One region of the Microbacterium sp. MMO-20 genome, then DNA from elsewhere that is predicted to be linked to it. Evidence: predicted binding sites of a transcription regulator. Region 1 holds the regulator's gene; each other region holds the start of a gene.
The links. The regulator HrcA, encoded in region 1, represses chaperone genes, less so after heat shock. The targets are predictions, from matches to a motif close to TTNGCACTCGNNNNNNNCGAGTGCNAA.
Positions count from the first base shown of each region.

Region 2: a site for HrcA is predicted at 1,332-1,358, ahead of groES (co-chaperone GroES). Genes of this name have one in related genera too.
Region 3: a site for HrcA is predicted at 1,093-1,119, ahead of groL (chaperonin GroEL). Genes of this name have one in related genera too.
Region 4: a site for HrcA is predicted at 1,176-1,202, ahead of WFI52_RS00340 (Hsp20/alpha crystallin family protein). Genes of this name have one in related genera too.

Region 1 covers NZ_JBBCUU010000008.1:27,187-29,386, reverse strand. Annotated here, with positions in the region: gene WFI52_RS10965 (carboxylesterase/lipase family protein) at 1-748, opposite strand, end outside; gene hrcA (heat-inducible transcriptional repressor HrcA) at 821-1,861, shown strand; gene dnaJ (molecular chaperone DnaJ) at 1,928-2,200, shown strand, end outside.
Region 2 covers NZ_JBBCUU010000002.1:18,451-20,650, reverse strand. Annotated here, with positions in the region: gene rarD (EamA family transporter RarD) at 1-819, opposite strand, end outside; gene groES (co-chaperone GroES) at 938-1,234, opposite strand; gene WFI52_RS03765 (class I SAM-dependent methyltransferase) at 1,454-2,200, shown strand, end outside.
Region 3 covers NZ_JBBCUU010000001.1:369,608-371,807, reverse strand. Annotated here, with positions in the region: gene groL (chaperonin GroEL) at 1-1,056, opposite strand, end outside; gene WFI52_RS01925 (cold-shock protein) at 1,228-1,440, opposite strand; gene WFI52_RS01920 (LytR C-terminal domain-containing protein) at 1,592-2,170, opposite strand; gene WFI52_RS01915 (DUF3263 domain-containing protein) at 2,180-2,200, opposite strand, start outside.
Region 4 covers NZ_JBBCUU010000001.1:56,391-58,590, forward strand. Annotated here, with positions in the region: gene WFI52_RS00335 (L-serine ammonia-lyase, iron-sulfur-dependent, subunit alpha) at 1-1,109, shown strand, start outside; gene WFI52_RS00340 (Hsp20/alpha crystallin family protein) at 1,275-1,727, shown strand; gene WFI52_RS00345 (DUF4287 domain-containing protein) at 1,826-2,119, shown strand; gene WFI52_RS00350 (ABC transporter ATP-binding protein) at 2,116-2,200, shown strand, end outside.

The DNA of each region.
Region 1 (2,200 bases):
CCTCGCGTGTCGCGGCGAGCCCGAGCTCCTTCGCGAGGGCGCGGGTCACGCGTCCCGCACGCTCGGGTGTGACGGCCTCGAGAGGGCCCGACTGGATGATCGCGGCGACGGGAATCGTCGCGGTGTCGGGCCGCGACAGGAGCGCCGCGACGAGGGCGCCCCCCGCCGACTCGCCCGCGATCGTGATGCGCTCGGGGTCACCGCCGAACCGTGCGATCTCGGATCGCACCCAGCGGAGCCCCGCGGCTGCATCGGACAGGCCGAGGTTGCGCGGCGCGGCCTCCAGCACCGAGAACCCCTCGGCGCCGACGCGGTAACCGATCGATACGAAGACGACGCCGTCGCGGGCGAAGGTCGTGCCGTCGTAGGCGGGGAGGGCCGGTGTGCCGCGCTCGAGCGCGCCGCCGTGGTACCAGACGAAGACGGGCAGCGCGGCGCCCGTTCCGGCTGCGTCCGCCGGTGCCCACACGTTCGCCGTCAGGATGTCGTCGCCGGGGATGTCGACCGAGCCGAGGAGCGCGCCGAGCGCGCCGAAGTACGGGTCCTGCGGCGCGGTCGGGCCGTGTTCCGTGGCATCTCGCACGTCGCTCCACTCCGGAACCGCCTGCGGCAGCGCGAATCGGCGCTCGCCGAACGGGGGGAGTCCATACGGGATGCCGAGGTAGCGGTCGACACCGCCCTGCCGCGTTCCGCGCACCGCGCCCGTCGTCGTCGTGACGGTGGGGTGGGGGTCGGCATCGGCGCGCATACGGCTCATCGTAGGACGACCGCGATAGGATTGGCACTCGATAGTCGGGAGTGCCAGTCAAGAGGAGGGGTCATGGTCTCGGAGCGCGGCCTGCAGGTCCTCCGCGCCATCGTTCAGGATTACGTCGACACGAACGAGCCGGTCGGCAGCAAGACGATCGTCGATCGCCACCAGTTCGGCGTCTCCGCGGCGACGATCCGCAACGATATGGCCCTCCTCGAAGACGAAGAGCTGATCGTCGCGCCGCACACCTCCTCCGGGCGTGTCCCGACCGACAAGGGCTATCGCGTCTTCGTCGACCACCTGGCCGAGCTGCGACCGCTCTCCAGCGCCCAGCGTGCGGCGATCTCGACGTTCCTGGCGGACCCTGCCGACCTCGACGACCTCCTCATGCGCACCGTGCGCGCCCTCACGCAGCTGACGGGCCAGGTCGCGATCGTGCAGTACCCGTCCTTCGCGCGGGCCAGCGTCTCGCACGTCGAGTTCGTGCACCTCGGCGGTGCGCGCGTCGTCGTCATCGTCGTGACCGACACGGGGCGCGTCTCGCAGCGGGTTGCGTTCCTGCCGTACGAGCTCACCGAGACGGATGCCGCCGCCGTCAAGCAGGCCATCGCGACCCTCGTGACCGGCAAGCCCGTCGCCGACGCGGCGCAGGCGATCGCGGAGCTCGGTGCGAAGCCTTCTGCGGCATCCGGCACCGTCGATGTCGCCGTCCGGGTCGTCGCACGGATCGTGGCGGAGGAGCTCGAGGACTTCCGGCAGGACAAACTCGTCATGGCCGGCAGCGCGACGCTCGCTCGTCGCGAGGGTGACTTCCGCGGGAGCATCTATCCCCTCCTCGAAGCCATCGAGGAGCAGGTGACGCTGCTGCGCCTCATGGGCGAGATGGTCGCCGACGACAAGGGGCTCGCGGCGAGCATCGGGCGCGAGAACGCCGACTTCGGCCTCGCCGAGGCGTCGGTGGTCACGAGCGACTACGACGGCGCCGGCAGCCGTGCGCGCGTCGGTCTGCTCGGCCCCATGCGGATGGATTACCCCACCAACCTCGCGGCGGTCCGCGCCGTCGCGCACTACCTCAGCCGTCTGCTCGATGAGGACGACACGTCCCGTTGAGTCCCGAGTAGACACAGACACCGACGGAAGACACGCCGCGCCGGGCGCGGTTCAGGAAAGGCGATTGTGGCCGACCACTACGAAGTTCTGGGCGTTTCGCGTGACGCGTCACCCGACGAGATCAAGAAGGCCTACCGCCGACTCGCGCGGGAGCTGCACCCCGACGTGAACCCGGGCGAAGAGGCATCCGAACGCTTCAAGCTCGTGACGCACGCCTACGACGTGCTGAGCGACCCCGAGCAGCGGCAGCGGTACGACATGGGCGGCGACGGGTCGGCGTTCGGCGGGGGAGCGGGCGGCTTCGGCGGGTTCGGCGACATCTTCGAGACGTTCTTCGGC
Region 2 (2,200 bases), on a different contig from region 1:
GAGCGGCATGGGCTCGCCGAGGATCCACCAGCCCGTCAGGAACTGCATGATCGGGGCGACGAACTGCAGCAGGCCGATCACCGTGAGCGGGGCCCGTCGCGCGCCGGCGGCGAACAGCAGCAGCGGCACGGCGGTGACGACACCGGCGAGGGTGACGAGTGCCGTGTGCCCCGCGCCCTGCGTGCCGAAGACGAGCCCGGTCGTCGAGGCCACGACGATGAGCTGCACGATCGCGATCGGCGTGAGCCACAGCGACTCGAGAGTGAGGCCGCTGATGGCATCCACGCTCGGCCCGATCTGCTTCTTGACGAGACCGTAGGTGCCGAAGGATGCCGCGAGCGTCAGCGCGATCCAGGGGAACGAGCCGTACGCCACGATGATGACGACGACGGCGAGGGCGGCGAACGCGATCGCGACCCACTGCGCTGTGCGGAGCTTCTCGCCGAGGACGAGGACACCCAGCAGCACCGTCACGATCGGGTTGATGAAGTAGCCCAGGCTCCCCTCGATGACGTGCCCGGTGAGGATGCCGAGGAGGAACACCTGCCAGTTCACGTAGATCAGCAGGCCGGCAACGATCGTCCAGAAGACAAGCCGGCGGTCGCGGAGGATCGCGATGAGCTTCGGCCATGTGCGGGTGACGGTCAGCAGGATCGCGCAGAAGACGAGCGAGAAGAGGATCCGCCAGACGACGATCTCCCACGGCCCGATGGGCGCCAGCAGGATGAAGTAGAGGGGCATGAAGCCCCAGAGGAAGTACGCCGCGAACGCGTACACGCCGCCGAGGGACTCCTGGCGCTTCGTCTCCTCGGGTGTCATGAGTCTCACTCTATGACGGTCCTGACAGGATGCGGTCGTCGCGCGACTGCCAACCAGCGCCGCGGGAACGACAAAGGGTCCGGATGCCGAGGCATCCGGACCCTTCGTCAGGCTGAGATCAGCGGACGACGACCGCGAGGACGTCGCGCGCGGAGAGCACGAGGTACTCGTCGGCGCCGAACTTCACCTCGGTGCCGCCGTACTTCGAGTAGAGGACGCGATCGCCGACGGCGACGTCGAGCGGCACGCGGTTGCCGTTGTCGTCGACGCGGCCGGGGCCCACCGCCACGACCTCGCCCTCCTGGGGCTTCTCCTTGGCGGTGTCGGGGATGACGAGACCGCTGGACGTGACCTGCTCGGCCTCGACCTGCTTGATGACGATGCGGTCCTCGAGCGGCTTGATGGAAACCGACACGGTTTACCTCTTTCTGGCGTGGCGTATTGCCGTTGTCACTGAAAAGACTGATTAGCACCCGATGGGTCGGAGTGCTAATGGCAAGTCTAGAGCGCGGCTGGCACTCGTGCAACGCGAGTGCCAGCCATCCCAACTTTTCTTCTCCTCCTCCCTCCTGCCCCCTCCTCCCCCGCACGCCCGACCGAGACGGGGTTCGCCGCGCGCGCCTAGGCTGGGCGGATGGATCTCGCCGAGCTCACCGCCCTCCTCACCCCCGAGGGCCTGCGCCTGATCGACGAGCTCGGAGCGCTCGACTCGACCGACGACGTCGCCGCGGCCGTGTCACGGCTGCGGTCGGCCGGTCGCGCACCCGAGCTCGTCGCGGCGGCGGTCGGTCAGGCGCGACTGCGCACGCGAGCGCGCGCGAAGTTCGGCGCGTTCGCCGATCGGATGCTCTTCACGCGGTCGGGGCTCGAGCAGGCGACGCGGCTCGAGATCGCGGCATCCCACGCGGGTCGCTTCCGCGACGCCGGCATCCGCGCCGTCGCCGACCTCGGCTGCGGGATCGGCGGCGACGCGCTTGCGCTCGCGGGGATCGGGCTCGACGTGCTCGCCGTCGACGCAGACGAGGTCACCGCCGCCCTCGCCGCGTACAACCTCGCACCGTTCGGCGACGCCGTGCGCGTGCGCCATGCCCGTGCGCAGGACGTCGACCTCGCGGGCATCGAGGCGGTCTGGCTCGACCCTGCCCGCCGGACGGCCGGCCACGGCGATACGACGCGTCTGGGCGCCGGCGAGTGGTCGCCCCCGCTCGACTGGGTGTGGGGCCTCGCCGCGCAGCTGCCGGCGGGCATCAAGCTCGGCCCCGCGTTCGATCGGTCCCTCGTACCGACGGAAGCCGGTCACGTCGAAACGCAGTGGATCTCGGTCGACGGCGCGACGATCGAACTCGTCGTCTGGACGGGCGTGCTCGCCCGCCCCGGCATC
Region 3 (2,200 bases), on a different contig from region 1:
CTCGATCTCGCGCTTGATCTGGGTCACGCGACCCTCGATCTGCGACGACTCGCCCGCGCCCTCGACGATCGTGGTCTCGTCCTTCGTGACGATGACCTTGCGAGCCTTGCCGAGCAGGTCCGTCGTGGCGTTCTCGAGCTTGAGGCCGACCTCTTCGGTGATGACCTGGCCGCCGGTGAGGATCGCGATGTCCTGGAGCTGAGCCTTGCGACGGTCTCCGAAGCCGGGGGCCTTGACGGCGACCGACTTGAAGATGCCGCGGATCTTGTTCAGCACGAGGGTCGCGAGGGCCTCGCCCTCGACGTCCTCCGCGATGATGACGAGCTCCTTACCCTCCTGGATCACCTTGTCGACGATCGGCAGCAGGTCCTTGATGTTGGAGATCTTCTGGTTCGCGATGAGGATGTACGGGTCCTCGAAGACAGCCTCCTGGCGCTCCGGGTCCGTGACGAAGTAGGGGTTGATGTAGCCCTTGTCGAAGCGCATGCCCTCGGTGAGCTCGAGCTCGGTGCCGAAGGTGTTCGACTCCTCGACGGTGACGACACCCTCCTTGCCGACCTTGTCGATCGCCTCGGCGATGAGCTCGCCGATCTCGGGGTCGGCGGCGGAGATGGATGCCGTGGCCGCGATCTCGTCCTTGGTCTCGACCTCCTTGGCGGAGGCGAGCAGCTCGTCGGAGAGAGCCTTGACGGCCTTCTCGATGCCCTTCTTGAGCGAGATGGGGTCAGCGCCGGCCGCGACGTTGCGCAGACCCTCGCGCACGAGCGCCTGGGCGAGGACCGTAGCGGTCGTCGTACCGTCACCGGCGACGTCGTCCGTCTTCTTGGCGACCTCCTTGACGAGCTCCGCGCCGATCTTCTCGTACGGGTCGTCGAGCTCGATCTCCTTGGCGATGGAGACACCGTCGTTCGTGATCGTGGGGGCGCCCCACTTCTTCTCGAGCACGACGTTGCGGCCGCGCGGGCCGAGCGTCACCTTGACGGCGTCAGCCAGGATGTTCAGGCCGCGCTCGAGGCCACGGCGGGCCTCCTCGTCGAAAGCGATGATCTTTGCCATAAGTGTGTCGTCCCTCCCGGACGTGAGGATGAGTCTTTAGCACTCAGCATGACGGAGTGCTAACTCATTCTGGCACTCGGGCATGACGAGTGCAAGCCGATCCGCGGCCCTGTTTACGCAGGACATGTCGCTGGCAGGGCAGCGTGGACGCGGCGGGGAGGAAGGAGACGCTCAGGCGACGACGCGGACCGACTCCGCCTGGGGGCCCTTCGCGCCGGCGCCGACGACGAACTCGACGGCCTGACCCTCTTCGAGCACACGGAAACCGGACATGTCGATGTTCGAGTAGTGCACGAAGACGTCCTGGCCGCCCTCGACGGTGATGAAACCGAAGCCCTTCTCGGCGTTGAACCACTTGACGGTTCCGTGGGTGCTGGCGCTCATGCGAATCTCCTGATGGTGCGGCGGGACTCGGCCATGCTAACCACGCGGGATGCCGCGAAAGCCCGGATCCGGGCACTGTTGACACGGCTGCACCGAAGTGTTCACACGCGCGAAACACGACCCGCGCAGGCGCCGCAGCGCGCGCCGGGACTCAGCCCTCCGAGTCCGGCGCGGGGGTAGCCCCATCGGTGCGGTCGAGCCCGATGACCAGCACGAGCTGCGGGTCGTCGGTGCCCCACATCCCCGCGTAGGCGTCGCTCAGCGCGACGTCGGCTCCCCCGATCGCGGCGGCGAGGCCGCGAGCCGCGGCTTCGTCGGCCGGAGTCGTGTAGAACACCGTCGTCGTGGCGAAGTCCTCCGACCCGGCATCCCCCGCATTGACGTCGTCGGCACTCCAGCCTGCCGCGACGAGGGTGTCGCTCATCGCGCTCGCGAGGCCGCGCTGTGGCGTCGCGTTGAGGATCGTCACCTTGTAGGAGGTGTCCAGACGCGCCTCGGTGCTCGGTGCGACCGACGCCGTGGGGGTCGACGCGGGAGTCAGGGAGATACGACCGGTGGCGAGCATCGTGCCGAAGATCCCGACAGCGACGAGGACGACCGTCGCGATGACGGACCAGAGCAGGACCATCCCACCGCGCAGACGGGGGTTCTCGGCACGGTGGGCACCGATCCGCCCCCGGTCGGCGGGGAGGTCGTCGAAGCGATCCTTCGGCGGCGGAGTCTTGGGCACCAGAGAATGCTACCGGGCCGTTCCTGTGCG
Region 4 (2,200 bases), on a different contig from region 1:
GTGCCGTCCTCGCCGAAGACACCTACTACTCGATCGGCGGCGGATTCATCCGCCGCGAAGGCGCCGACATCGAGGTGGCCTCCACGCCGTTCCCCCTGCAGTTCTCCACCGCCGCCGACCTCCTCGCGCTGTGCGACGAGCGGGGTCTCACGATCGCCGAGGCCGCCCGCCGCAACGAAGAGGCGCTGCGTCCCGAAGAAGACGTCGCCGCGGGGCTCGACGCCATCTGGGACGCCATGACGGCGTGCGTCGACGCGGGGCTCCACTCGGACCACACCGGAGGCGTGCTCCCCGGCATCCTGCGTGTGAAGCGTCGTGCGAGCGCGATCCGCGAACAGCTGGAAGCGGCGGAGGCGGGAACCGGGCGCGAGCTCCCCGGGGAATGGCTGGGCGCGTTCGCCCTCGCCGTCAATGAGGAGAACGCCGCGGGTGGCCGCGTCGTCACCGCGCCGACCAACGGTGCCGCAGGCATCGTCCCGGCCGTCGCGATGTACTGGTGGCGCTTCCTCGCCGATTCAGGGCTCGGCTCGTCGACCGCGGTGACGCCCTACGGCGAGCTCGTCGGGTCGGCGCTGCTCGGCCTGCACCCGCCGGACGGCGCCGGAGCGCTCGGCGCACTCGAGACGCCCGATCATGAGGACGAAGCCGCCTTGGCGGAGGCGAACCGCCGCCGCGGCATCCGGCGCTACCTCCTCACGGCGACGGCGCTCGGCTCGCTCTTCAAGGCGAACGCGTCGATCTCCGGCGCCGAAGGCGGATGCCAGGCCGAGGTCGGTTCGGCGTGCGCGATGGCCGCGGGAGGGCTCACGGCCGTCATGGGCGGGACGAACCGGCAGATCGAGAACGCCGCCGAGATCGCGATGGAGCATCACCTCGGTCTCACGTGCGACCCGGTCGGCGGTCTCGTGCAGATCCCGTGCATCGAGCGGAACGCGATCGCGGCATCCACCGCGGTCACGGCGGCCCGACTCGCCCTCCGCGGCGATGGGGAGCACTACGTGTCGCTCGACATGGTCGTCGAGACGATGCGGCAGACGGGCATCGACATGTCCACGAAGTACAAGGAGACGAGCGAGGGCGGTCTCGCGGTCAACGTCATCGAGTGCTGAGCGCTGCCCACGGGCGCAGGGTTCACGCGCGCGTCGCGGGTTCGTCGGCGCATACGGCTGAGGCCGTTGGCACTCTCAGGGGGAGAGTGCTAATCTGAGATCGGTTGAGTCGGCTAGGCTCAACTTTGAGATCATCCGCAATCATCTTGGACAAGGGAGAGAACAATGGCCACTCATGACCCGTTCCGCGACCTCGACCGCCTCGCGGCGGGGCTCCTCGACACGCGACGCGGACCGCGCCGAATGCCGATGGACCTGTACCGCGACGGAGACCACTACGTGCTGACCGCCGATCTGCCGGGCATCGACCCCGGCTCCGTCGACGTCGACGTCGACGGTCAGCTGCTCACCATCCGTGCCGAGCGCACTCTCAGCGAGGGCGAGGGCGTCAAGTGGATCACGCGGGAGCGTGAGGCCGCGAGCTTCCTCCGCCAGCTCAATCTCGGCCAGGGCATCGACACCGACGGCATCGCCGCGACCTACAACAACGGTGTGCTGACGGTCACGATCCCCGTGAGCGAGAAGGCCAAGCCGCGCAAGGTGCACGTCGTCTCCGACGCCGCGTCCACGGTGCAGGCGCGTGAGTCCACGTCGGAGCCGCAGCCGATCGACCAGTAAGAAGACGCAGCGAGAACGGGATGCCGGGTTCACACCCTCGGTATCCCGTTCTCGTCGTCTCCCACCGCGGAGCGCTCGGGGGTTCTAGGCTGAGCGGCATGTCATTCCAGGCGTACCTCGACAACATCGAGGAGAAGACCGGTCGCACCCCGCGGCAGTTCATCGACGAGGCGACGGCACGCGGGTACGGCGTCGACACGAAGGCGGGCGAGATCATCGCGTGGCTCGCCGAAGATTACGGCCTCGGGCGCGGGCACGCCATGGCGCTCGTGCACGTCATCACGAAAGGACCGAAGATCGACGCGAAGCACGTCGGCTCGGGCACGACCCACAGCGATGCGACGGACACGCTGTGGCTGGAGGGCAAGGCGTCGAACCCGGCATCCGCATGAGTCCGACCGCCGTCGAGGTGCGGGGACTGCGCGTACGGCGGGGCCGGACCGAGGTGTTCTCCGGGCTCGACGTCGCCATCC